Regions from separate parts of the Parabacteroides sp. AF19-14 genome, predicted to be linked through region 2. Evidence: riboswitches for the same ligand, from Rfam matches in the RefSeq annotation. Region 2 holds a riboswitch; each other region holds the start of a gene.

Region 1 (5,571 bases), on a different contig from region 2:
ATTAAAGGGACGATCATCTACATAATCAAAAAGGTTCTCGATACCTACTCCCGGTTCCAACAAGAAATCGCCGGCTCTAAACGTATGGCTCGTATTGAGATTCCACAAGGAATATTTCGGTGCGTATCCATAAGAAGTAGAATAACGTTCCCCTTGGATACGTCCGTTAAAATTCACGTTCAGCTTATACTTATTCCAAGTATGAGACCACATAGCCGCTACCGTACCACTATGCTTAACGGTCTTATCCAAAGGTTCATCCTCGTATACGTTCTTTCCATCCATGAAACTATAGCCACCATTCAAGGTAAAGCCCGCTCCCAGATAACTATTGAAGGTTACGTTAATACCTTTGATCTTCGCTTTATCGATATTCGCACGCATCTGTATCTCATCATAGTCCGTACCATGGGCGGTGTTATAAGCATCCCGTTCCGCCGTATCCAACATCTTATAGTTAATCATGCTACGCACGTTATTCATAAAAGCGGATACGGACAAAGAGAAATACCGCATCGTATATTCAGCGCTCAACGTAAAGTTGTCGCTCTTCTCCGGGTCCAGATCCGGATTACCGATCGTAAGGCGAGTCGCTCCGGACGCTTTCTTCTCCGATTCCGTATACAGCTCTTTCAATTCAGGTGTACGGAAACCAGCCGCATACGATCCGCGGAAATTAAAACCGCCTACCTTATACAGCAAAGCCACGTTAGGAGTCGCATAACTCTTAAAATTCTCATGGTAAATATAGCGCAAACCCGCGTACGCTTGGAAATGCTCATTGATATTGATCTCGTCTTGAGCATAAAGCGCAGTCGTGTACATACTTTTACCCGTTATGTTATCCGTCTCACTGCTCAGTAACTCTTTAATGAACTCCGCACCAGCCGAAAGCTTATTATATTTGCCCAAACGAAAGATTCCCTTGACATTCAAGTTATGGTAATGAATCCGTTTCGTCATATCACTCTCTCCGCTTTTCTTTCCATCAAAGAAATCCTTATACGTACTATGATTGTCCGACAGATAATCAGCGTTCAAATAAGAGTTCTTATTAATCATGTACTGAGCGCCCGCCCCATAAGTGAACGTCTCTTTTCTCATATCATAGTTGGTCGTATTCACTTTATCCATCGGCATCGGACGATCGCTGGAACGTCCGAAGAAAGTGCCACGCACATAAAAAGACAAACGATCCGTAGCGTCGTATGTGAAACGTTGGTTGATCACGTTCCGGTGAAATCCCTCGGAAGCTTGCTTATTGGTAGGAACCAACTCGCCTTTACTCTCCGTATAGGGATTTAATTGCCAACCATCGGCCCGTTGATATTGATAAGAAGTATATGAACCGAACTTCCCTACATTCACGTCCGCGTTGACCGACTGCAAGAATTGGTTCTTGCTACCATAACGGCTATTGCTCGTCACGTTCACCTTATTGCGGGAATCATCCGTGATGATATTGATAACGCCGGCGATCGCGTCGCTACCATACAAAGCGGAAGCGGCCCCGTTCAAGATCTCTACCCGCTTTACGTTAGACATATCGATACGGGAATAGGTATCATCGCCGGCCAAACGCTTACCGTTTTCCAAGATAACCACGTATTTCTCTGTCAATCCGTTCATATTCATCGTAGCCCCCTGTCCGTTTTCCATAAATACGATACTCGGATTCAGCTTGGTCATCGCATCTTGGAAATTGGTTACGCTCGCCTCTTTCAAGTCTTTTCCCGTAAGCACTTTCACGGGAATAGGGGAATTACTCATGCGGCGATGCGAACCGGTACCGGTTACCACCACTTGATCGATATTCACATACTTTTCTTTCAGCTTAATAACGACATCTTTTTCCGAGTGATCCGTTTGATACACGCCTTGCTCATAGCCAAGGTAAGTCACACGAATACGATGTCTACCATCGGGAAGGTTCAGCTCAAATTTTCCGCTGGCATCCGTGGTTGTACCATTCAAGGATTCCGACACGCGGATATTCGCACCCGGAATTGGTTCATTACTTTCATCCACGACCTTACCCTGTAAACGTACCTGCGCAAATGATACGTTTATCGCACAACTTACAGCTAAAGCCGCGCACAAACACTTTCTTTTCATAAACGATTTGTTATTATGTATATTTCCGCTTTCCTGACCCCGAGAAAAACAGCAATAAAAACGCTTGGCAGGTTTCCTGACTTACCTCGTAGAAAACGACCTTCCCGTCTTTTACAGACAGTGGTATGAGAAATGTTTTCTACTTTACAAAAGCTTACAGTAGCGGGCACTGCTCCGGATTCACACCGGATTCCCTCTTTATGACGAAACCGGATGGTTTTACGTCATCACCAAAACGGGGGCAAAAGTATGAATTATTTTATATAAACAAAAATATATCCCGGCTTATGTTCTTTAAAAGCTTTACAAAGAGAAGCTTATAACACACCACATCGCCAAAAAGGAAAACAAAAGCAATCATACAAGACGCAAAGTTTTCCAAAACTTTTTACAACGCACTACAAATTAACACCTTAACATAATTTAATCAGCAAAAAGTTTTCCAAAAAGAAAATCATATGGAGTAATAAGATACCTTTGCACGCATAATCAATCACAAATTAATCGACATCATGATACAGACAGTTGTTAAACGGGACGGGCGTATCGTTGGCTTCAACGAGGAGAAGATAGTAACCGCTATCCGTAAAGCCATGTTGCATACAGACAAGGGAGAAGATATGCAACTGATTCGCCAGATCACAGATCATATCTCATTCAAGGGAGAACCTCAAATGACCGTAGAGGCGATTCAAGATGCCGTGGAACTGGAATTGATGGCCAGTAGCCGGAAGGACGTAGCGCAGAAATATATCGCTTACCGAAATCAGCGAAGCGTAGCCCGCAAGGCGAAAACACGGGATATGTTCTTGGAGATTATCAATATCAAATCCAACGACATCACCCGTGAGAACGCGAATATGAACGCCGATACACCCGCCGGCATGATGATGAAATTCTCCAGCGAGACCACCAAGCCGTTTGTCGATGACTATTTATTGAGCGAAGAGGTCAAGGAAGCCGTATCAAACAACTATCTCCATATTCATGATAAAGATTATTATCCGACTAAAAGCTTGACCTGCGTACAACACCCGTTGGATCGCATCTTGAAATACGGGTTCTCCGCCGGTCATGGCGAATCACGTCCGGCTAAACGAATCGAAACCGCTAGTATCCTTGGCTGTATCTCTCTAGAGACCGCCCAAAACGAGATGCATGGCGGACAGGCGATACCGGCGTTCGACTTCTACCTAGCTCCTTACGTACGTAATAGCTTTATCGAGGAAGTAAAGACCTTAGAGGATTTATACGGACAGGATTTCTCCCACTTATATAATAAGCCTATCGACGATTACCAGACACAGACCTTGGATGGATTAAGCGGTGATAGACGCGTCATACAACATGCCATCAACCGCACGGTAAGCCGTGTACACCAATCGATGGAGGCTTTTATCCATAATATGAACACGATCCATTCCCGTGGAGGCAACCAAGTGGTATTCAGCTCCATCAATTATGGAACCGACACCTCGGCGGAAGGTCGTTGCATCATCCGGGAGTTATTAAAAAGTACTTACAGAGGCGTAGGTAACGGCGAGACCGCTATCTTCCCGATCCAGATATGGAAAAAGAAACGAGGCGTAAGCTATCTGCCGGAAGACCGCAACTACGATCTTTACCAATTGGCCTGCAAGGTCACCGCCCGTCGTTTCTTCCCGAACTTCTTGAATCTCGACGCGACCTTCAACCAAAGCGAGGATTGGAAAGCGGACGATCCTCAGCGCTATATCCACGAGGTAGCGACCATGGGATGCCGTACTCGTGTATTCGAGAATCGTTTCGGACCGAAGACTTCTATCGGACGAGGTAATCTCTCTTTCTCGACGATCAATATCGTGCGATTGGCTATCGAGTGCATGCAGGTGGAGAACAAGGAAGAGCGTATCGCCCTATTTTTCGCTAAACTGGATCATATGCTGGAACTTACGGCTCGTCAGTTGCATGAGCGTATGGAGTTCCAGAAAACCGCTTACGCGAAGCAATTCCCGTTGTTGATGTCTTCCTTGTGGTTAGGCTCGGAAAAATTGAAGCCTAACGATTCGATTGCCTCCGTTATCAACCAAGGCACCTTGGGTATCGGCTTTATCGGACTGGCCGAATGTCTGGTGGCCCTTACCGGTAAGCATCATGGCGAAGATGAGGATTCGCAAGCCTTAGGCATAAGGATCGTTACGTATATCCGGGATCGTGCCAACCAATTCTCTGAGCAATACCAACACAATTATAGCGTACTGGCAACTCCGGCAGAAGGCTTGTCCGGCAAGTTCACGGGAAAAGATCGTAAGAAGTTCGGATCGCTTCCGGGTATCACGGATCGGGATTATTATACGAACTCTAATCACGTCCCGGTATATTATAAGTGCAGTGCCCGTCATAAAGCCGAAGTGGAAGCTCCTTATCATGATTTGACTCGTGGCGGCCATATCTTTTACGTAGAGATGGATGGCGACGCTACCCATAACCCCGAAGCGATCATGCGTGTCGTGGATATGATGGATAAATACAATATCGGATACGGTTCCGTAAACCATAATCGTAACCGTTGTCTGGATTGTGGCTACGAGAACTCCACCCCGAATCTGGAAGCCTGCCCGAAATGCGGCAGCAAACACTTGGACAAACTTCAACGCATCACCGGTTACTTGGTAGGAACCACCGACCGTTGGAACAACGCCAAGCTATCCGAGCTGAACGACCGCATCACCCACAACTAATTTTCAATTGTCAATTGTCAATTTTCAATTACCATGTTGTCTATCATAGATATCATCGAAGATACCACCGTAGACGGTCCGGGATTCCGGACCGCCATCTATGCGGCGGGTTGCCCGAACAAATGCCCGGGTTGCCACAACCCCGAATCATGGGATATCCATAAAGGGAAGAAAGTAAGAACGGAAGAGATCGTGGAGAAAGTGCTGGCTGACGAGTTCGCCAACGTCACCTTCAGTGGTGGAGATCCCATGTTCCAGCCGGAAGGTTTCACCGAGGTAGCCAAGGCGATCAAGGAAAAAAGCCAAAAGACGATCTGGTGCTACACGGGATATAAATTCGAGGACCTGATAAAGAACCCGGCACAAGCCGCCTTATTATCCTATATCGACGTATTGGTAGATGGCCGCTACAAACAAACCCTTCGGGATGAGAGCCTTTTATTCCGGGGAAGCAGCAACCAACGGTTAATTGACGTGCAAGCTTCTTTAAATAAAAAGGAAATCGTAAAATACAAGTACGATCCTTTTATTTAAGGCTTTTAAGGCACACACATGCATAAAATCTTGTACGGAACAAGAAATAAACATCCGTTCTCTTATATATAAAGAGAATTACATCAGCATCTATTCCTCAATTTTCAACGTGGTCTGTACAAACCACGGCGTGGTTTATAAAATCCACGGCGTGATTTGTACAGACCACGTCGTGATTTATAGAATAGAAGCGCATTCAACA
Region 2 (5,571 bases):
GATGATGGCCGATTCCGTGGAAGCCGCCTCCCGCAGCTTGAAGGAACATACCGAAGAGAGTATCAGCGCCTTGGTGAACAAGATCATCGACGGGCAGATCGCCGACGGCTTGCTAAAGAGCGCTCCGCTGACCTTCAAGGACGTGGAGACCATAAAGAGCGTATTCGTAGACAAACTGAAAACCATGTTCCATACCCGAATCAGCTATCCGGACTTGAAAAAACAATAATTATCAAGCAGATAGGCATACAGCCATCGGCACAGAACCATAATGCCTATTGTAAGGTTCTTATAATCGCAGTTATAAGCATCTTACAATGGGCATTCTAGCAACCTTACGATGGGCATCGTAATAATCGGCAATATTCCAACAACCCGGCGCAAGCGTCTTCCAATAGATCCAAGACCAGCTCGAAGCCCTCGGCACCGCTATAATAAGGATCCGGGACGTGATCGTACAACTTATTCCGGGAGAACTCGGTCATCCGATGTATCTTAGCGACGGATTCCAGATCGGGAGCCATCCGTTTCAAATCCGTTATATTTTGGTCGTCCATGCCGATAATCAAATCGAAGTCATGGAAGTCCCACTGACGTACCGGACGGGAGATCGAATCCAACGAATATCCCCTGCGAGCCGCATGCGCCCGCATCCTTGAATCTGCCCGGTCTCCCTCATGATAGCCGGTGATCCCGGCGGAATCGATCTCGATCCGAGCTTCCAGCCCCGCATCCTTCACCAACTTCTTCATTACCGCCTCCGCCGAAGGGGAACGGCATATATTTCCCAAACACACAAACAACAACCGTATCTTTTCCTCCTTCATCCCTAAGCTCCTTTCCTTTAATTTTCAATTTTCAATTCTCAATTCTCCATTTTCAATTCTCAAGCCGGGTCCACATCATAATGAACCAACAACTGCTTAAATAGCGCATATCCCTGCATCTCCGCATGAATCCCCTCCAATATCTCACGAAGCGGAGCGATCCCGGCGGATATCTCGATCTTCAAGACGATCTTCTTGATATGAAGCGTCTGTACCCGAGTGATAGGCGGCGTAACCGGCCCCAACACCCGCTCACCCAAACGAGCACGAAGTTTCTCGGCGTATAAAGCAGACATTTCCTGCAAAGCCTCCTCATTCCGACTTCGAAGGATCAAGACGATCAAACGGTAGTAAGGCGGGTAACGGAACATACTACGCTCGCTCAATTGCAAGCTCACCATTTCCTTATAAGCAAAATGCTGCACCATACGGATCAAAGGATGCTCCGGCTGAGTAGTCTGCAAGATCACCGTACCCCGCTTATCCCGTCGTCCGGCACGTCCGCTAACCTGTACCATCAATTGATAAGCCCGCTCGTGCGCCCGGAAGTCAGGGAAATTCATCAGGCTATCGGCACTCAGGATTCCGACCACGCTGACATTCCCGAAATCCAATCCCTTCGACAACATCTGGGTACCAATCAAGATTTGTGTCTTCCCCTTCTCGAAATCCGAGATGATCCGCTCGTAAGCCGTGCGGGTACGGGCCGTATCGAAATCCAGCCGCTCCACCTTCGCCGCTGGGAATTGCCCAGCGATCTCCTCCTCTACCTTCTCCGTACCGAAGCCTTGCATCTTGAACTCCGTCCCCTTACACTCGGGACATACCTGCGGCAAGCGGTAGGTATAACCGCAATAATGGCAAACCAGCTGATTATGCGCCTTGTGGTAGGTAAGGCTAACGTCGCAATTCACGCAACGAGGCACCCACCCGCACCCTCGGCACTCGATCATCGGGGCGAATCCCCGGCGGTTCTGGAATAGGATCGCCTGCTCGCCCCGGGATAGGGCCTCCCGCACCTTCTCCACCAACAGAGGGGAGAAAAGGGTATCTTTCATGATCTTCTTGCGCTTTAGCTCCTTCACGTCCACCGTAATAATCTCCGGCATCAAGCAATCACCGTAGCGGGTAGATAACTCAACCAGACCGTATTTCCCCGCCGTAGCGTTGAAATAAGAATCGATGGAGGGAGTGGCGGAACCCAATAAGGTCTTACCGCCGTGCATACCCGCCAAGACGATGGCAGCGTTACGGGCATGGTAACGGGGTGCCGGGTCCTGCTGCTTATACGTATTCTCATGCTCCTCGTCCACGATAATCAAGCCCAAGTCCTTAAACGGAAGGAAGAGGGACGAACGGACCCCCAATACCAGCATAGGCTCGTCGTTATGCAATAGCTTATTCCAAACTTCCACCCGCTCGTTATCCGAGAACTTAGAGTGGTAGACCAATAGCTTATCCCCGAATAATTTCGCCAGCCGTTCCGTGATCTGGGTCGTGATAGCGATCTCCGGCAACATATATAAAACCTGCCGCCCCAGCCGCAAGACCTCATGGATCAAACGGACGTATATCTCGGTCTTACCACTGGAAGTCACGCCATGAAGCAAGCAGACCTCCTTCGTCTTGAAAGCCTCATGGATCTCTCCATAGGCTTTCTCTTGCGCCGGACTGAGCGGATTCGGCTCTTGCAAGCGGCAGACAGATACTTGCAAACGACCCACCTCTTTCTCGTAACTCTCCAAGATACCCCGTTTCAGCAGCCCCTCCAATACCGCAGAGGTATAACCACTGCGTTCCAATAGCTCTTTCTTGGAAAGCTCCTTCGATAAAGCGGGATTCAAGGTATGGCTTAAATCCAAGAAGCTGACCAGCAGAAGCTCTTGCTTCTTCGCTCGTTTCAAATCCTCGAACACCGCCTGTAATTTCGTCTCATCCCGGTAAGCCTCGGCCAAACGGATAAACGCCTGTGTCTTGGGAACGAATCCTCGCTTTAGCTCCTCGCTCACCTCGACCGCCCCTTTCACCATCAAGGAAGAGACGATCGGGACAACATTTCGAAGACCGGTCTTCTTCTCCAACTCCGAGATCGTCAATTTCAAAACCCCGCTAAAAGCATCCAGTACCGCTTGCTCGTTCGGGCGCAAGGGGGCGGTGGCCTCGAAATCCTCATTATAAGTAACCGCCGTCTCGCTTTCCAACTTTAAGCCGGAAGGCAAGGCCGCCTTATACACGTCGCCCAGCTTACATATATAATAAGAAGATATCCATTTCCAGAAACGGAGTTGCGGACGGCGGAGCACCGGCGTGGCATCCAGCAAAGCGTAGATCTCCTTCGTCTCAAAATCGGATACCGGTTCCCGGTCGTGTACCTCCATGACGATAGCCGTATAATATCGTTTCTTCCCGAAATGCACGATCACCCGGCAACCGGGAGTCACGGCTCTCTCCAGATCTTCGGGTATCCGATAGGTATAGCTATTCTCCAAAGGAAGGGGAAGTATGACGTCCGCGTATTTCATTCAAACAGGTGTTTCATTACGAGCCCAAAAATAACAAAAAAGGCCGGACTTCTAAAGCCCAGCCTCTCTCATTTTATTTTCACCTATTTAGAACAAGATCGCTGCCGTGATAGACCATCCACGGTTCTTTCCGGCACCGTCGGAGAGGTTCACCTTCTCAATGCTATAGTTATCAGTCAGTCCCAGACCATAATTGAAACCCACCTGCAAGTGACTGATCAGTTCCACGCCGGCACCGAAGTTAAGACCTGCGCTGAAATTCTTCGCCTTCACCTGATCCGCTACGGAACCCGGGATATCCCAAAATTTATCACCGCCTACACGGAAACCGATATACGGACCGGCTGCCAAATACGTCTTGACGATCGGTAAACCGAATTTCCATTTCAAGTTGACCGGAACATCGATATAATCCGTCTTCATCGAAGTCTTAACCCCGCCAGCCGAGGTCGTCTCCAAACCTTTTTGCGAATACAACACCGCCGCATCGATCCCGACACCCACCAACGGTAAGGTCGTCTCGATCATCGGACCCACTTGGAAGCCGGTTACGTTATCCGCTTTCAACACGTCCGAGTTGAAATGAACAGACGATATATTCACACCTCCCTTGATACCGAATTTAAGCTGAGCGTTCGCCGGAAGCGCCATCAACGCTAGCAAGGCAACCATAACAAGTCCCACAATTTTCTTCATATTCATACTTCTTTTGTTAATTACTCGTTGCAAATAAACGCACTTTTCTAATAATAAACAAATATTCTCTATAGAGTGTTCACGGAATACCCCAGTCCTTTAAACGCAAAGAAAGCATGCATCTTACACACGGAGCTCATCCCGTCGGTCAGATTCATGCTTCTTTCCCTAATTATTATGGCAAAATAATTATCCGAAACCATGAGACGACTTGATAAGAAAACCTTGGATAAAGAATAGTAAAAACCGGATACGGTTCTTGCGTTCTCTTCCGGCCTTTCCTCGAAGCCGTCGAAAATATACACGCCTTGCAGGTCTTCTGACTTACTTCCGGTCTTAAGCGCCTTCCCATTCACTTGAATGAACAGTGGCAACAGTATTGCTCAACCCGTTTATGAAGCTTACAGCAGCGGGACTGTCCGGGATTCTCACCCGATTCCCTTTTAATCCCTATCCGGCGATTGCCGAAAGGGAACAAAGCATGTAGCAAAGATACATAAAGTTTTGATGTAGCCTAACACTTTCCACAAAAAATATCCTTATATTCCCGGTTCCTGATATAGCATAAAGCCGCCCCGATAGCCGTGCGATATTCGGCATACTCCGGTATCTTGAAATGGACATCGCACATCTCCTCCAGACGGGGGAAAATATCCGGGCATTGTGGCAAGCGAGTCAGGTTACCGATCAATACGATATTCTTGATATCGCCATTTAACGAGGCGAAAACAGCTCCTTGTCCGATGGTCTGCAAGACCATATGAACGATACCGAGAGCGATATCCTCAACCTTAGCGTTCGCGTCCGCTTTTCCGAAAATAGAGGCTGTCACGTCCAGCGGCAGGCCGGGTAGCGGATGCGGCGTAATATCCCGGATATGCAAGTCGATATCATTCAAGGAACCGTGCTCGGCCAAAGACGCTATTTGGTGAAAGTCATGCGTTTTCAATAATAGCTTAGACAAGCCGAGGATTGTTCCGCCACCGATACCCAATCCCCCGATATGCTCGATCGTGGAGCCTTGTACCTTGACAAAGGAGGTACCCGTTCCCATGCTGACCACCAATAGACTGTCCAGTCCCGTATTATATTGCGCCCCTAGCCCATTCGCAAGGAACTCATCCGTCTTCGCGGTTGGTAAGCCATATAAAGGTTGATCGATATAGGCGCTACCTACACCCGTCAAGATCACTTTCTCTATATTCGAGAGCGAGATGTTATTATCATAAATATACTTACCGAAGGCTCCGAATAAAGAGGTTACCGGATCGGTAGCTTTCACGAACATCGGGTTCTTGATCTTCTTATCCTCCACGCCGACGATCTTGGTCGTGCTACCTCCCACATCTATACCTATAACGATTCCCATGATTCTTTCCCTTTTTAATTGAATAATCGCTACAAAAGTACATAAACCCGCATACAATACTAAAAAAGGCCGGACAAAATCAATTGTCCAGCCTCTCTTTATTTAAAAACCGTAAGGTCTAAACTCTATTTATTCGCCTAACAAGATCTCAAGGATC
Region 3 (5,571 bases), on a different contig from region 2:
CACGATCGTCCCTTTGGGTAATCCGCCGGGAACCGACTTTGTCCGGTCTACCAATAAATAGCGTTGAAGCAGACGGGTGCTATCCCACGGATCACGAACTTCCACCATTATATAGGTATCAAAGCGCTGAACCGTGAAACCTTGGGCATATTGAATACTATCAGAGGAAAGAGCTTCCTTGGAAGAAGTTTGCTTTCCGGATGGCGTACATGCCACCATCCAGAAAGCGAACCCTAAGAGAATCAGTAATCGCATTAGATATTATCTTTTTGAGCGAGGACTACTTTCATGGGATTTAAACCGGCCTCAAACTTCTTGAACAATTTACCGTCACCTCCGAAACAATAGATATCGCCATTATTCTTATAATCAGACTCTGCGACATAGACATTTCCACCCACGGCACTGATTGAATAAGGGGATTGTATTGAGGTTCCATCTGTAATAAAGCTCGTTCCCGCAGATTGGCTCTTTGTATCAAATGTTAAAAATGCAGGGCTAGACATTCCCCATTGCGCATAGAACAGAAATAGCTTGCCATCCTCATAGGCCATCTCCGTTGCGTTTGGACAATTCGTAAGGGAAGTAACCTCATAAGTCTCCGTATTTATCTTTTGTACCGTATTGGGTATATCCGCATAGTTACCCATAGAAACCACATATACATTTCCTTGCTCATCCGCCTGTATCCGTGTGGGATTCAATACTACATCCAACTTCTTTATCTCTGTAAAAGTAGACAGATCAACCACTGATACCGTTTTATCATACCCAACCTCGGTACTGTAATCCATACCTCCGGAGTTTGAGACAAACAATTTATTAGAAGATACCGCCAATTGTTCCGGATTCCGTCCGACCTTTACTTTCGCCTCAACCTCCAAGGATGCGGTATCCAAACGAGCGACATATCCATTATAATAGCTAATATAGACTTTTCCACCCTCTGATACCATATAACGGGGCTGCCCCTCTGTCTTGACTTGCTTAATGGATTTTGCCTTCAGATCTGTCACTTCTATCGTAGACTCTCCATATACCGCGATATACATCTTATCGCCATACACGATCATATCCTGTGCCGTATCTCCCAGCCCCCTGCCATTTTGAGCCAAGAAATAATCGGGGACAACCTCATCCTTTTCTATGTCGTACATATATAAAGAAGAGTTGTTATTTCCCATATTGCCCGAATTCAAGAAATATAAAGCCATGAAAGAACTATCCTTCACAAAATCAATAACTCTTACGGAAGCATAAACAGAAGACTCACCTTCCGCATTTGCGGCTATAACTAATAAATAGCCTATATTTACGACATCCGTAATAGCATATGAATGTGTTCCAACTTCTACCTCCGCAATTTTCATATCTTTAGCGGTTCCATCAGAGGAACCATAAATCACGTACTTTGTTACATTGTCAACAGAAGACGGAGCTGTCCAATTTAAGGTTCCGCTAACTTTTAAAGCTTCCGGATTCTCATCCGTAAAACTGACATTAGTTACAGATACATTTGGTATGTTCAGTGAAGGCTCATTGTCATCATCACAGCTGACAAACGAGAAAGACATCAATGCACACAAGGCAGAGACACAAACTAAATTCTTCTTTTTCATTACTTTACTTTTATAGTTTACTAATAGGATAAACAAATACTTAAACGCCAAGAACGGCCCGGCATGGGATAATACTGAATAACATCATAATTCACGTTCGCAAGATTTAACAATTCACCTTGCAAACGCAAACCGAAATATCGAAAACGAAAATCTCGATTTATAGAAATACTCTGTTCTATATAAGAATCAATCCTGTTCCGATCTATATTTTGCGGCAATGCATAACGATCACCAACCGCAGTCAGTATATAAGAGACATTTACCCATGGATTTTCCAAGGTTACGGAAACCGTGCCAGAATGACGAGGTGTATAAGGAATCTGATCCTTATAATTCTTAGCTTCCGGATCTGTCACATCAACCGCGTATTGAAAAGAATAAGTGGAAGCCAAAAGCAAGCTCATTCGTAAGGGCAATCGGAATTGTGTAGATAAATTTACATCTACCCCTTTAATATCCACTTCGCCCATATTCATCATCTTCCAAACATACATGGTAGGTAAAGCCACGATCTTATCTTTCACCGTATTATAATATCCATCCGCCGAAATACTGAAATGCCGCAGCCAATCCCCACAGGAAGAACTCCATGTTACCCCTACATTATATTGGGAAGTTTCTTCCGGTTTCAAATTTGTATTTCCCATACGGAGGTAATACAAGTCCGTAAATGTAGGAACCCGGAATATATCTTTGTAAGAGGCACGTATCCGCAAAGTACTTTCCGAGAATGGCCGCCAAGACAAACTTACAGCCGGGGATAAACGCCTCTTATCATCCGGTTTTTCCCCTTGCTCCACTTTATCAGTGATATATGTTCCCAATAAACTAGCGGTAGCCGTGAATCGACTGTTCTTATATTGCACCGCTAGTACTGATTGAGAGGCCATTCGCTTTGGATTAGGGCCGTTCACAAAATTATTGTCCAGCATAGAGCGAGTTAAATCCGTAGTCAACGTCGCCGATACATACTTTATAGGAGTATACAGCAAACCTACAGAGCCATAATACTCATTCTGTGTATTCAAATCGACTTGTTCGCCCGCAGCATATTTATCATTTATATCTAAATAACGAGTAAAAGCATAATTATACTTAGCCATGGCCCGTAGCGTAAATTTCTCATTAAGAACATTCTTATACCCCGATTGCACGAAAAAGTTATTATCCCATAATCGTTCAGAAGTGTTCTTGTTATATAAATTAACAGAACCGGGAAGCCCCCGCTCCGAATCAAAATAGTACGCCTTAAAGGAAAGTTCGCCTCCCCTTCCAAAATCGCCGAATAGATTACCTTCCAAATGGAAAGAATGGATATCGCTATTTCTTCGCTTCTCTCTCGTTTCCAATTCCCCATTAATTAATGTATAGGGATATTGTCCATCCGCACGCACGAAATCACCATGTAAGGATGCGCTCCAACGCTTTCCTAATTTTTGATCATAATGCAGCACAGGATTAAAAAGCCCGAAGGAACCTCCCTTAACCTTAAGATAAGTATGAAACGATTTGTCTTTAAACGTGGGCTTTCCGGTTTGTATATTCAAGGCGCCTGCCGAAGCATACACCCTTGCCGTTTGGAAAATGTCATCCGACTGCCCGATTGACAAGGAAACCATCTCCACATTATCCAACGAGAAACGGCTGATATCGACTTGCCCGCTTTGCGCGTCCGTAATCGTCACCCCATCGTAACTGACGGCGGTATGCTTCGCTCCCAAGCTACGTACCGAGACCGTTTTCAATCCTCCGATCCCCCCATAATCCTGTACCGTAACTCCCGAGAAGCGTTTCACGGCCTCGGATAGGTCTTGTACTCCCAAGCGATCGATTCCCGCCCGGTCCATAATTTGCAAAGGCGTACCTTCACGGGTGACCGACGGACGTACCTTCTCCACCACTTCCACCCCGGAAAGCTCGTGATAGGCCGTCGTATCGATCTGTTGACCGTAAGCGACACCCAAAGAGAATAACCATGCGCTAAAAACGCATAGGCATCTTATAAGATATAAATCTCGCATAGCAACATTTAGATTTACCAACGTCTTCACCCGAAACGTCGCATAACAAAATCATGGCAGGTTTTCTGGCTCGTCCACCCTCTGTCGGCTACCTTCCCGCCTATCCGATAGGCAGTGGCAACAAGATTTGCCGGGGCTCCAAGGACTTACAGCTACGGGTACAGCTCCGGACTCGCACCGGATTCCCTTTTACTGATTATTATCGGAATCGATAACATCTACACCTTGATTGGCCGCAAAGATACATGTTTACTTTTTGATTAGCAACAAAAAAGCCCCCCGGCGAATCACTTCGGCGGAAGGCTAGGGAGTTTACACTTTTCTAAACATTACTAACAACAAAATATTTATTCTATGTATAAAAGAATAATATCATTAACTGTGCGGTCAACACACGCAAAAACATGGTCAATGGATAAACCGTCGCATATCCAACCGCCGGCGCATCATTTCCTGCCGCCATATTGGAATAGGCTAACGCAGGAGGATCGGTCGTACTTCCCGCAATCAATCCCATCAACGTAAAATAATTCAGTTTATAAAAATACCTTCCCACACAACCGATAATCAGTAGAGGCAATAACGTTATTATAAAACCATAACCGATCCAAGCTACACCACCCTTATTGACTATCGTATCGACAAAACCTTCACCCGCACTCAATCCCACGCAGGCGAGAAACAACGTGATTCCTAATTCCCTCAATAGTAAATTAGAACTTTGCGTGGTATAAGTAACCAATTTATAACGATAACCGAACCGGCTTATCAATATCGCAACGATCAACGGACCTCCCGCTAATCCTAATTTCACCGGTTGAGGAATACCCGGAAAACTAATAGGAAGACTTCCCACGATAATACCCAAAACTATACCAACAAAAATAGTCACCAAATTAGGTTCATTCAAGCGTTTCATTGAATTACCCAGCGTCTCGGCAACTTTCTCCACCGCCAATTCACTACCGACCACTGTCACCCGGTCGCCTATTTGCAAGACCAGATTAGGAGTAGCTACCAACTCCAGCCCCGCACGATTGATCCGAGTCACGTTAATTCCATGTAAACGGCGTAACTGCAAAGCCCCTAATTGCTTACCGTTGATTTCAGACCGGGTAACCAAAATACGCCGGCTGATAAACTGGCTTTCCGCCGGAATCCATTGCTTACGATCCATCTGTATTTCTTGACCGATAAAAGTCTTTATCGCCTCCACGTCATGCTCTGCGGTAATAACAAAAATCTTATCATCTCCATTCAATACCGTGTTCCCCGCCACGATCTCTATCCGATTCGTATCGTTACGTAAAATACGGGAAATAACAAATTCACGGTGTTCCAACAATTTAGATAGCTCACTTACGCTACGACCAAAAATCGCCGGATTCTTCACCACCAAAGAGATAGGTACAGCCTCTCCTCCCGATTCCGTATCCGTCTCTTCTTCCAATTGTTCCGTCTCCTTCGCAAAAGAGATACGGAAAACATAACGGATAAAAATCATCGACAAGATAATGCCGATCACACCTAACGGATAGGCAACCGCATATCCTAAAGCGATCGTTTCATCCGAGATCCCCGTCATATCTGAATAAGCCTGTTGAGCAGCGCCCAATCCCGGTGTATTCGTCACTGCTCCGGATAAGATACCTACCATTGTCGGTATAGGAATGCCTGTAATATAATGTATAATCAAGGCAGTAATCACCCCTAGAAAAACAATACCGCAAGCAAGCATATTCAACGTGATCCCTCCCTTTCGAAACGAAGAGAAAAATCCGGGGCCTACTTGCATACCTACCGAGTAAACAAATAAGATCAAACCAAACTCTCTAAAAAAATGAACGACCGACGGATTCGCCGTAAAACCGAAATGCCCGAGAAAGATCCCGACAAACAGTACCATGGTAATCCCTAAAGAGATACCG
Region 4 (5,571 bases), on a different contig from region 2:
AACAATAGCGCATGCTAAAATTTACAAGAAGCTCCACTTAAATGAGATGTTAAATGAAAAAGCCTTACTTTTTGTAGAGTCAACAGGCAAGTACAGTTTTTATACATTTCGTTTGTTCGTGTTCTCAGCTATTTTGTGTAACTTTGCGTATGCTTGAAGGCATATCAATTTGAAGCTGCCTATTCTTGCTTGCGTTACCTTGTCGTAATAATTGGCTCAAATAAAGAATAAGACTCTACAATGAGATGAATTGAACACATGAAAACTGAATATCAAAAATGTATGGATGAGGAGCCTTTCGACGGCTCATCGCCCGAAATAACGGAAATGACTGTCCGTAACAAAAGGCTACTACACCAACTCAGAGAAACGGATTATGCCGACAATGAGGCAAAGCAGCGCATCTATCGGCAGATGTTCGGAAGTATCGGCAAGGATGTTTACATCGACATAGACTTCCGATGCGAGTATGGGAAAAACATCTATTTCGGGAACAAGGTGATCGTGAACATGAACTGTACGTTCCTCGATAATAACAATATCATTATCGGTAACAACGTGATGATAGCCCCCGATGTGAAAATATATACCGCAACTCATTCCGTTCACCTTGCGGAAAGGATGCCGGAAAGGACACATCCCGGAGCGTCCATCTGCGACACAATTGCCCGACCTGTCCTTATAGAAGATGGTGTATGGATAGGAGGCGGCTCTACAATCCTTCCGGGTGTGACTGTCGGCCAAAACTCTGTCATCGGAGCAGGCAGTGTTGTCGTGAAAGATATTCCTGCCAATTCCATAGCTGTCGGCAATCCTTGCCGTGTAATTAAAAATATCGAAGATAATGATTAAAAACCTCATTTTTGATTTTGGCAAGGTCCTCGTAAATCACGATTTGCAACCCTTGCTTGAACGACATTTCGGGGATGATGAAGTGTCACTAATCGGTTTTCACAAAATTCTATCAGATCCGAAATTTATAAACATGTGCGACCGTGGAATAATCCCGTTTGATAAAATGATTGACGGAGCGATAAAAAGGTATCCTGAATATAGTGATGCCTTCACGTTTTTCAAAGATAATTATCTAGAAGAGATAACAGGAGAGATTGAAGGTATGCGTGTACTTCTAAAAAAGTTAAAGCAATCTGGATTCAAACTATATGGGTTGACGAACTGGAGCGACACAATCTACCGGGTCATGGAGAAATTCGACATATTCCGGTTACTTGACGGTATGGTAATATCATGTGAGGAACACTTCATCAAGCCAGAAAAGGAAATTTATCTTCGCCTTCGTGACAAATATGGCCTTAAACCGTCGGAATGTTTGTTTACGGATGACAGAATGGTGAATGTGTTGGGTGCAAAGGCGATTGGAATGGAAGCTGTATTGTTCACAACACCCAAAGAATATATTTTTGAAATAGAGCGAATTTGCGGTATCAAAATTGAACAATGATGAATACCAGAAATTGCAACAGCCGGAGATGCGTTTAGAGAATAGCGAATATCGCACCATTGATTAACGACAAATAAAACAAAGAAGAATATGGGTATCGGAAAATGGATAGGCGGTGTCTTGGGGTTTATGGCATTCGGACCACTGGGCGCTTTAGCCGGTATTATATTAGGCTCTTTCTTTGAGGAAGAGGCAAACATGACGGGACAGCCCTTCGGTGGCAGAACCAATTACGATGATCAATATACACGAAGAGACCCATACGCCGGGGAGCGTAACAGTTTCCTTTTCTCCATGTTGGTAATGGCCTCCTATATCATCCGTGCCGATGGGAAAATCATGCACAGCGAGATGGAATATGTCCGTCAATTCCTCCGAAGGAACTTCGGCGAGATCGCCGTAGGCCAAGGTGAAGAGATATTGCTAAAGCTTTTCGACCAAGCCAAACGCATGGAGCAAGAGAATAGCATAGGATTCAAGAATACCATCCGGGAATGCGGAACCCAGATCGCATACAACCTAAGTTATGAGGAGCGGCTGCAACTGCTGGCGTTCCTCGCCGAGATCGCTAAGAGCGACGGTAATGTTTGCGCCACCGAGATCAACGCTTTAAAAGAGGTAGCCATAGCGATGGGAATGTCTGAAAAGGAAGTTGAATCCATGTTAAATCTTCAGGAAAACTCCCTAGATAACGCCTATAAAGTATTAGAGATAGAACCCACGGCTACGGACGATGAGGTGCGTGCCGCTTACCGCCGCATGGCTATCAAACATCATCCGGACAAAGTAGCCAACCTTGGTGAAGATATCCGCAAGGCCGCCAATGAGAAACTCCAAAAGATCAATGAGGCTAAGGAGCGTATCTATAAAGCGAGAGGCATGAAGTAAATAAGAAAATGGAAATATTTTCTCAATGTCTGTATTATTTAATTAAAAAGACCTACCTTTGCCCACGATTTTAGTAATCAAGCTATCACATAGTTTGGTGAGAGGGAATCCGGTGTGAATCCGGAGCTGTTCCTGCAGCTGTAATCCTCATTAAGTTGGTTAGAAGTTCAAAAGCCACTGTTCCAGAATTGGAATGGGAAGGTTTCTAACCAGAGGAGAGCCAGAATACCTGCTAAAGTCTTACAATAACATCAAGCTTCCAGGATAGAAGTATGTGTCATACAAAAAACGATTCAATTTATTTTTTGAGACATAACCAGATAGAGGCTTGTTGTTTTATTTCGTGTATAAATAAAACACTATATGAGGCTTTTAGCATTCGCTATTCTGGTGGCATGCGTACAATCCGTATGCGCCCAAAGCATATTGAAAGATCCGAAGGAACTTTCCGTGCTATTGAACGAGGTCGTGGTCACCGGTACGGGTACCGAACACTATCTGAAAGACGCCCCTGTGCAAACAGAGGTAATCACTGGCAAAGCCCTTGACAGTTACCAAGGACGCAGTATGCAAGATATTCTGGAAGGGCTGAACGCTTCCATCACCTTTAATCCGAGCGACATGGGTAGTGGCATCCAGATGAACGGATTAGGCAACGATTACATCTTGATCCTTATCAATGGCAAACGGATCAACGGAGATACCGGCGGACAAAACGACTTGAGTATTATCAACCCCGCCAATATCAAGCGTATCGAGATCGTAAAAGGTGCCGCCTCTTCCCTGTATGGTTCGGACGCTATCGCCGGTGTTATCAATATTATCACGAAAAAGAACCGGGATAAAGTGAGCCTATCGAATACGACTCGTGTCGGATCGTATGGAGATATATTGGAAAGCGTACAAATCGGCTTTGGGCATAAGAGAGTGAATTCCACCACCTCACTTAGTACGACCCATACGGACGGCTGGCGAAATACGACCCAAGAATGGGACCATCACGAGGTAATGAATGGAACCGTGACACGAACCGTAAACCGATCCACGAACTTTACGTTAAGGGAGAACTTAACCTACAAAGTGAACGACCGGCTGAGCCTTTCGGCCGATGGCTCTTTTTACCAGAAATGGAATTATCGTCCGCACGGCGCATTCAAGTATTATACCTATGATCAATTCTACCGGAACTTCGATGTGGCCGGAGGAGCTAAATACGCATTGGGAGGACTGAATTTTCTTTCGGTAGACCTAACTTATGGTAACTATAGCTATTTCTATAATTACCATCATAAAGATGTCACGAACTTCTTCGATCCGGAGACGGGTTTACGTATTACTCGTTATCCGGGGGAACATATTCTGGAAACCTCTCAACAACGTTTCCTAGGACAAGCCAAAAGCGTATTCCACCTCGGGGAAAACAATATCCTAAGCGCCGGACTCGAATATCAATACGATCATTTGAAATCTCCCCGGCGTATCGAGAACGGGAAAGCCTCCGTATTTACGGCTTCCGCTTATGTACAAGACGAATGGAACCCGACGGATCGGTTGAATGTGACGGTAGGTGGGCGCTTCGTCGTGCACCAAGAGTTCGGGGCTACGTTTACCCCTAAAGTCTCCGCCCTGTACAAACTAGGCGACTTCAATATCCGAGCCACATACTCAAATGGATTTAAGGCTCCTACCTTAAAGGAGTTGCACGATGATTATATCACGCAGATCGGCGGCGGCCCGTGGAAACATTATTATGGTAATAAGGATTTAAAACCGCAAAAGTCCAATTATTATTCGGCGAGCGTAGAATATCATGCGTCGAACCTGCAGATCACGGTAACAGGATTCTACAACCGTATCAAGAACATGATCGCCCTGACCGAGGTCCCGACAAGCGCCGAAGACCGATTGGATGAGATCGAGGCCAGCATGCAACACAAGAACTTATCCAAAGCCCGCTCTTTCGGAGGAGATATATCGCTCACCTATCAAATCCTATCTTCCTTGGCTATTGGTGGAGGCTATAGCTATACGGATGCCAAAGCGCAATATACGGATGATCCGACCGACCCGAATTATATGCTCTACACCCCGATCAACGGAACCTCATTCCATAATGCCAATTGGAAACTAGCATGGAACCATGCGTGGAAAAAGTATAAATTGGATGTCACCTTGTTCGGCCGGTACCAATCCACCCGCTTTTATATCACGGACGGTGATGGAAAAAGTTATCAGCTATGGCGATTGAATACCCGTCATAACGTATTGAAAAAGAAAAAATGGAACCTAGATATCAATGTCGGTATCGATAATATCTTCGATTATGTGGATCGTACCCCGTTCGGACGCCATCGTGGAACTACGTCTCCCGGACGGACTTGGTACGCCTCCTTTATCGTGAAATTTCAGAATAAACATAAACTATAAACAATCTTAAAAGTTAAATGCGATGAACAAATTTAAGTACCTTTTGCTTGCGGCGAGTCTATTTGCCTCAAGCGCAGTTTTTACCTCCTGTGATGATGGAGACGACGACAATACCGCAAACCCGGCGGAAGAAGTCGTAAAGGCAAGTAAGAAACATGACACGGCGATCTTGTTGTGTACATTCGGTAGCACATTCAAAGAGTCTATCAAGACTTACGACGCAACATTGGCCGATTTCCAGAACGCATTTCCCGACGCGGACATCTATTTGTCATTTACCTCCCGTACTTGCGTGAATCGTGTAGAGGCAGAGACCGGTATCGCACGTTATCAACCGGATCTTTGGTTACAAGCTCTAGGAAATGCCGGTTACAAGAAGGTAGCGGTACAGTCCTTACACATCATCCCGGGTGAGGAATACCTAAGCTTGATGAATACGGACGTGAAGAAGAAATTCATGATCGAGTCTTTCCCGAGTGTTCAAGTCGTAAAAAGCCCTTGTTTGGTGTACGACAAAGAGGATGTGGAAGCCGTAGCGAAAGTCCTATACAGCCACTACAGTGATAAATTGGCTGATAACAAGAACATCCTTTTATTAATGGGACATGGTAACCCGGATAAAAACTATAACGCAAATACGAAATACACGGAAACAGAAGAGGCTATGCAAGCCTTGGCCGCTAACAAAAATGTATTCGTAGGTACCGTTGATTACGGAGATATGTTGTTCTGGCCGGAAGAAGGCGAACCTAATGAGGAATGTGTCTATTCCAAACTTACCAAATACTGCGAGG

The links. Region 2 has a riboswitch for cobalamin ahead of DWX33_RS07390 (porin family protein). Riboswitches for the same ligand answer to the same signal wherever they lie in the genome.
Region 1: another riboswitch for cobalamin. It lies ahead of DWX33_RS08295 (TonB-dependent receptor); the one in region 2 lies ahead of DWX33_RS07390 (porin family protein).
Region 3: another riboswitch for cobalamin. It lies ahead of DWX33_RS08240 (TonB-dependent siderophore receptor); the one in region 2 lies ahead of DWX33_RS07390 (porin family protein).
Region 4: another riboswitch for cobalamin. It lies ahead of DWX33_RS08280 (TonB-dependent siderophore receptor); the one in region 2 lies ahead of DWX33_RS07390 (porin family protein).

The regions. Positions count from the first base shown of each region.
Region 1 is NZ_QTMJ01000006.1:131,964-137,534, forward strand. It holds gene DWX33_RS08295 (TonB-dependent receptor) at 1-2,115, opposite strand, end outside; cobalamin riboswitch at 2,164-2,365, opposite strand; gene DWX33_RS08300 (anaerobic ribonucleoside triphosphate reductase) at 2,628-4,835, shown strand; gene nrdG (anaerobic ribonucleoside-triphosphate reductase activating protein) at 4,869-5,369, shown strand.
Region 2 is NZ_QTMJ01000005.1:222,037-227,607, reverse strand. It holds gene DWX33_RS07405 (HD family phosphohydrolase) at 1-229, shown strand, start outside; gene DWX33_RS07400 (low molecular weight protein-tyrosine-phosphatase) at 336-827, opposite strand; gene priA (primosomal protein N') at 887-3,349, opposite strand; gene DWX33_RS07390 (porin family protein) at 3,437-4,045, opposite strand; cobalamin riboswitch at 4,337-4,540, opposite strand; gene coaW (type II pantothenate kinase) at 4,560-5,414, opposite strand; gene scpA (methylmalonyl-CoA mutase) at 5,544-5,571, opposite strand, start outside.
Region 3 is NZ_QTMJ01000006.1:114,496-120,066, forward strand. It holds gene DWX33_RS08230 (ABC transporter substrate-binding protein) at 1-255, opposite strand, end outside; gene DWX33_RS08235 (DUF5074 domain-containing protein) at 255-1,619, opposite strand; gene DWX33_RS08240 (TonB-dependent siderophore receptor) at 1,640-3,643, opposite strand; cobalamin riboswitch at 3,681-3,886, opposite strand; gene DWX33_RS08245 (putative transporter) at 3,996-5,571, opposite strand, start outside.
Region 4 is NZ_QTMJ01000006.1:124,962-130,532, forward strand. It holds gene DWX33_RS08265 (sugar O-acetyltransferase) at 259-852, shown strand; gene DWX33_RS08270 (HAD family phosphatase) at 845-1,462, shown strand; gene DWX33_RS08275 (TerB family tellurite resistance protein) at 1,553-2,350, shown strand; cobalamin riboswitch at 2,405-2,602, shown strand; gene DWX33_RS08280 (TonB-dependent siderophore receptor) at 2,714-4,777, shown strand; gene DWX33_RS08285 (sirohydrochlorin cobaltochelatase) at 4,800-5,571, shown strand, end outside.